2 regions of the Anaerostipes sp. PC18 genome follow, and region 2 is predicted to be linked to the other one. Evidence: riboswitches for the same ligand, from Rfam matches in the RefSeq annotation. Region 2 holds a riboswitch; the other holds the start of a gene.
The links. Region 2 has a riboswitch for FMN ahead of P8F77_RS04860 (ECF transporter S component). Riboswitches for the same ligand answer to the same signal wherever they lie in the genome.
Positions count from the first base shown of each region.

Region 1: another riboswitch for FMN. It lies ahead of ribD (bifunctional diaminohydroxyphosphoribosylaminopyrimidine deaminase/5-amino-6-(5-phosphoribosylamino)uracil reductase RibD); the one in region 2 lies ahead of P8F77_RS04860 (ECF transporter S component).

Region 1 is NZ_CP121164.1:767,717-770,928, forward strand. Features, by position in the region: partial or broken gene P8F77_RS04190 (IS256 family transposase) at 1-485, shown strand, start outside; partial or broken gene P8F77_RS04195 (YbjQ family protein) at 708-1,018, opposite strand; FMN riboswitch at 1,204-1,319, shown strand; gene ribD (bifunctional diaminohydroxyphosphoribosylaminopyrimidine deaminase/5-amino-6-(5-phosphoribosylamino)uracil reductase RibD) at 1,619-2,683, shown strand; gene ribE (riboflavin synthase) at 2,688-3,212, shown strand, end outside.
Region 2 is NZ_CP121164.1:873,951-877,162, forward strand. Features, by position in the region: gene P8F77_RS04850 (hypothetical protein) at 1-173, shown strand, start outside; gene P8F77_RS04855 (3-deoxy-7-phosphoheptulonate synthase) at 144-1,172, opposite strand; FMN riboswitch at 1,383-1,533, shown strand; gene P8F77_RS04860 (ECF transporter S component) at 1,659-2,267, shown strand; gene P8F77_RS04865 (thioesterase family protein) at 2,342-2,731, opposite strand; gene P8F77_RS04870 (histidine phosphatase family protein) at 2,980-3,212, shown strand, end outside.

The DNA of each region.
Region 1 (3,212 bases), 110 kb from region 2:
CCATTGCTGCTGCATTCCCCAAAACAGAATATCAGAGATGCATTGTCCACCAGGTGAGAAATACCTTAAAATATGTTCCAGATAAAGACAGGAAGGCGTTTGCAGCAGATTTAAAGACGATCTACCAGGCATCGGATGAAAAGAAGGCCCTTGCAGCCCTTGAACGTGTGACAGAGAAATGGACACCCAAATATCCGAATTCGATGAAACGCTGGAAGGACAACTGGGATGCTGTTTCTCCCATCTTCAAGTTTTCAGCAACCGTCAGGAAGGTGATATACACAACCAATGCCATAGAATCACTGAATTCCACCTATCGGAAGCTGAACCGCCAGAGAAGCGTATTCCCAAGTGATACGGCGCTGTTGAAAGCGCTGTATTTAGCGACATTTGAGGCTACAAAGAAATGGACGGTAACGATGCGCAACTGGGCACAGGTATATGGGGAGTTAAGCATCATGTACGAGGGACGACTTCCAGAGTAATTCAAAGACGGCCTAAAACGGGCGGATTTACCGCCTGCTGTTGACATGTTTTTTTTGTAACTGTTATATATAAAGTAAGGGCGAAAAGCCTGTTTTTCAAGACTTTCGCCCTTCATTATCATAGAAGAATCTTATTTACAGACTTTTTTCATAGTCTCAGAAAGTCTATAGAATTATTCAAAAGTCGAATACTCTATAGACTTTTTGTAGTTTATTTGAATCTTACAGGAATTTTACAGCAGTTCCATAAACAATAATTTCAGCAGCTCCCTGCATAACAGCAGAAGGGGAATATCTTACATTGATTACAGCGTCAGCCCCAAGTTCTTCGGCTTCTTCAACCATACGCTCCGTTGCCAGATCTCTGGCTTCGTTCATCATTTTTGTATAAGATTTCAACTCCCCACCAACAAGAGACTTAAATCCCTGTCCGTTATCTTTTCCAAAGTTTTTGGAATGGATCGTACTACCTTTCACCAATCCAATCGTTTCTAATTTTTTTCCGTAATAAAATCAGTGTTCACAATGATCATAATGGCATCCATTTAGAATATTCTTCAAAGATTTTATTTACCGAATCCACTTGAAAAATTCAGTGTTTTACAGTAATATACAAATTGACAGAAGAAAGAAAAAATTATGAAATAGCCTGAATATCATTCTTTTAAGTCTTGACAAGGATTTATGATAGGTTATAATGGAATGTATAAAAATTGAATAGGATCTTCAGGGCAGGGTGAAATTCCTACCGGTGGTACAGCCCACGAGCCGCAAGGCATGATTCGGTGAAACTCCGAAGCCAGACAGGTATAGTCTGGATGAAAGAAGATAGTGATAAAAGAACTCTGGGATTTACGCACAGCGTAGGTCAGATGCATTTGGTGTATTTGGCGTGCTGTTATAAATCTCAGTTTTTTGTTTTCATATTAGCTGTTTGTTTAGACAGTTTATCTATGAGTGAACTTTAGCTTAAGAAAGCCCTGAAGTCCTGTATTGTAGGATTTTGGGGCTTTTTTATTTCTTGCGAAATACCTTATCACGCTTATACGCGAGAGTTTTTCCTATGAAATACAAAGCGTTCCGCGATGCTGCACACATGAGAAAGGAGGTTTGTCCAGTTGCAGGAACTTTATATGAGAAGGGCCATTGAACTGGCCGGGAAAGGAACAGGATATACCAATCCAAACCCGTTGGTGGGGGCTGTCATCGTAAAGGATGGGCGGATAATCGGAGAGGGATTCCATGAGACATACGGAGGTCTGCACGCAGAAAGGAATGCGTTAAAGAACTGTACGGAAGACCCAAAAGGTGCGGAACTTTATGTGACCCTGGAGCCATGCTGCCATTTTGGAAAGACACCGCCTTGTACAGAGGCCGTCATAAAAAGTGGAATCAGGAAAGTCTATGTTGGAAATATTGATCCGAATCCAAAAGTTTCCGGTAAGGGTATTGATATTTTAAGAGAGCATGGCATTGAGGCAGAAACAGGAGTACTTGATGCGGAATGCAGAGAGATCAATGAAATCTTTTTCCACTACATTGCCCACGATACGCCTTATGTAGCATTGAAATATGCAATGACACTGGATGGGAAAATTGCAGTGAAGACAGGAGAGTCCAAATGGATTACCGGAAGGGAGGCAAGGGAACATGTACAGTTTCTCAGACACCGGTATGCAGCGATTCTCGTGGGAATCGATACGGTCTTAAGTGATGATCCGATGCTCAATGCCCGGATCATAGGCGGGAACAACCCGACACGTGTGATCTGCGACAGCAGACTCAGGCTCCCTTTAAGTTCGAAAATTGTTCAGAGTGCCAAAGTAATTCCGACCATCATTGCGGCATGTGAAAGAAACGAAAAGGCGCAGAGGCTTGAGGCTTTGGGATGCCGGGTGCTGATATGTCCGGAGAAGGATGGAAAGACGGATCTGCTGGAACTTCTGAGGACACTGAGGAAAGAAAAGATCGATAGTATCCTTGTGGAGGGGGGAGCTGATATTAACGATTCAGTTATTCAGACCAAATCGGTAAACAAAGTGTATGCTTTTGTGGCACCGAAGCTTTTCGGGGGAAGACAGGCAAGGTCACCAGTGGAAGGAAAAGGGATAGATAAAATCAGCGATGCGATACTTTTAAAGGGCCCGGAGATTACCAGGCTCGGCGAAGATCTGCTGTTAGAATATGAAGCGAGGTGAGAATGTGTTTACAGGAATCATTGAAGAAATAGGCACCGTTCTGTCAGTAAAAAAAGGAGGGCAGTCCTCAGCCGTCAGGATCGGGGCATCCAAAGTCCTGAAAGATATCCATACAGGAGACAGTATTGCAGTCAACGGTGTATGCCTTACCGCGGTCACATTTGACGGACAGGGGTTTCTGGCGGATGTGATGAACGAGACCTTTGAAAAGAGCAGTCTGAAAAGCTTGAAGCCTGGAGATCCGGTCAATTTAGAGCGGGCCATGAAAGCAGGAGGACGTTTTGGCGGACATATGGTTGCCGGCCATGTGGATGGAACCGGAACGGTCACATCAGTGGAACAGGATGCCAATGCAGTTTGGTTTACGGTGGCGGCACCGTCAGAGATCATGCGGTACTGTGTCAGCAAAGGTTCCATCGCCCTGGACGGCATCAGTCTGACCATTGCAAAGACCGGGGACCAATGGTTTCAGGTTTCGGTCATTCCCCACACCTTAAAGGAAACGGTACTGGGAGCAAAAAAAACTGGA
Region 2 (3,212 bases):
ACCAGCGGAATGTAAGAGATGAAAAAAAAGAAGAAATAACCTTTGATACAGGTCATTCCTTCTTAAAAAAGTTTTCCATTCATCTGGAACTGATACTGCTGGTGCTGGGCTGCTTTTTAGAGAGCTATGTCAATCCGGGAATTTTAAACATGTTCAGCCATCTTATAAAGTAATTCCTCGGTCTTTTCCCATCCAAGGCAGGGGTCTGTGATGGATTGGCCGTACACGCCGTTTCCGATCGGCTGGCTGCCGTCTTCAATGTAGCTTTCGATCATGATGCCTTTAACGAGAGAATTGATCTCGGGGAGGAAGCTTCGGCTGTGGAGAACTTCCTGGACAATCCTTGGCTGCTGATCCCACTGCTTTCCGGAGTTAGAGTGGTTGGCATCCACGATGACAGCCGGGTTCGCAAGGCCGAATTTTTCATACATATAAGCAACTCTTGCCAGATCTTCATAGTGGTAATTCGGCACATTGTTGCCGTGCTTGTTGACAGAGCCGCGGAGGATCGCATGGGTCAGAGGATTTCCGTCTGTATTTACTTCATAGCCGTTGGCAATGAAATTGTGGGAACTCTGTCCGGCCACGATAGAATTCATCATTACGGTGAGATCGCCTCCGGTTGGGTTTTTCATCCCTGCGGGAATGTCGAACCCGCTGACAGTTAGACGATGCTGCTGATTTTCTACGGAACGGGCACCTACGGCTACGTAGGATAAAATATCTTCCATATAAGGCCAGTTTCCGGGATAAAGCATCTCATCAGCCGCAGGCATGTGGAATGCTTCCAGAGCGTCGATGTGGAGTTTTCTCACGGAACGGAGACCTGCTGCCATATCCGGAGCTTTCTCTGGATCCGGCTGGTGAACCATTCCCTTGTATCCGGCGCCGTTTGTTCTCGGTTTATTTGTATAGATCCTGGGGATCATCAGAAGTTTGTCGGAAACTTTTTTCTGAACGCCGGCCAGTCGTCCCAGATAGTCCATCACCGCTGTCTCATTGTCGGCAGAGCAGGGACCGATGATCACGATAAACTTTTCGGACTCCCCTGTAAAGACCTTTTTGATCTCTTCATCTCTCGCCATTTTTATCTGTTTTGCCTCTTTGCTCAAAGGAAATTCCTGCTGAAGTTCCTCAGAAGACGGCATTTTATTGATTCTATGCATACCCATAATCTTACCTCTCCTTTATATCTCAATCTGTATGTAGACGGCCCATTAAGCCGATTGTTATAAGTTTACCAAATGTCCACAGTGCTGTAAAGAAGGAAAGACAAAACGATGTGTACCCGAAAAAATTCTGAAGATGACTTTACAAACGGGAAAAATTTGTCTATAATAAACGTAGTATAAAATTGCATATCGAAGTAGAGAATAATAATTCTCCAACTTCAGGGCAGAGTGAGGCGTTTAAAAGCGTCAATTCTCGACTGGCGGTGATTCTTCTTTATTTAGAAGGCAAGTCCGCGAACCGAAAGGCCGATTGAGTGTGAATCTCAAACCAACAGTATAGTCTGGATGAAAGAAGTAACCATGGACGGTATTTTTGTATCGTTCAGCACAGCCCTGTCTTTGGTGACATGGGCATTTTTTATTTTGCGGGATTGGATCAGACAGCCCCCTCAGAATAAAAGAATTGTTAAATGGAGGAGAAAGAAAATGATGAATGAAACAGCAGCAGTGAGTAAAGTAAATGTAAGAAAGATCACAGTGACCGCCATGCTTGGAGCGCTGGCCACAATCCTGATGTTTTTTGAATTCAGCGTACCGTTTATCATGCCGGGATTCATTAAGATGGACTTTTCCGAACTTCCCGCTCTGATCGCCGCGTTTTCCATGGGGCCGGTATCCGGCATCGCAGTGTGCTTTATTAAAAATATCGTAAATCTTCTGCACACCACGTCCGGCGGAGTAGGCGAGATTTCCAACTTCATCCTGGGAGTCTGCTTTGTACTTCCGGCAGGTTTGATCTATAAGAGAAATAAATCACAGAAGGGAGCATTGATCGGTGCCCTGACAGGAGCCGTTATAATGGCAGTCGTGAGTGTGTTTTCCAACTACTTTATCGTCTATCCGGTCTATGAAAACTTCATGCCGATGGAAGCGATCATCGGAGCTTACCAGGCGATCAACCACAATGTCAGGAACTTATGGGATGCATTAATTTGGTTTAACATGCCATTTACCTTCGTAAAAGGAATGTTCAGCGTTGTAATCACATTTTTGGTATATAAGAGGATATCCCCGATCTTGAAAGGAAAACATTAAGATTTAAGACAACTATCACAGAATATAATAAAACGTCAATCCGAAATTAAGGATTGACGTTTTTTGATGAATGTTTAATTTAATTTTTGTTTTGCATTATCTAAAAATGAATCGGCGGCTACGATATAGCGCTCGTGTGTGCCGATACCGATTCGGCCTTTATTGTCCATAATTTCCACCTGAAACTCTAATTTCCTGCGGTTGATCTCTGTCAGATGACACTGGCAGGTCACTTTGCAGCCTACGGGAGTGGCAGATACATGGGAAATGTTTAAATTGGTGCCGACTGTGGTCATGCCCTCATCCAGCTTTCCCTCTAATAATTTTACGGCAGCCCTTTCTACCAGGAGTGTCATGGCAGGTGTGGCATACACAGGAAGACTTCCGCTCCCCCAGCGGGCGGCAGTCAGTTCGTCAGTAACTTCTTCTGACAGGGTGATCTTGTCTCCAATTTCAATCTTCATAAGTTGTCCTCTCTTGATTTATTCCATATCATTTTAGGATAGGTAACATTTCATACACTTAGTATAGCAAAATAAGATAAAAATGCCATAGTTTTTTAAGAATTTATTGTAATCTATATATGTCTGAAGATGATTCTCACAGCGTAAGGCTGTAAAAGTCCTGAAAAGGCTATGGTGCAAAGCCGGTAAATACGTTAAAATAGTTTTTGACGGATATAATATTAAAATTAAGGTGAGGAGGAATCTTATTGAAATTATACATGATGAGGCATGGAGAAACTTCATGGAATAAAATACGCAGGATTCAGGGACAGTCGGACATTGATCTGAATGAGGCCGGCAGAGAGGCGGCCAGGCTCACGAGTAAGGCTCTGAAAGATTTCAGATTCGACGCAGCCTATACGAGTCCGCTCAGCAGGGCCAGGGAAACGGGGGAGATCGTACTTGCAGGAAGAGATATTCCGCTGATCGAAGACGAACG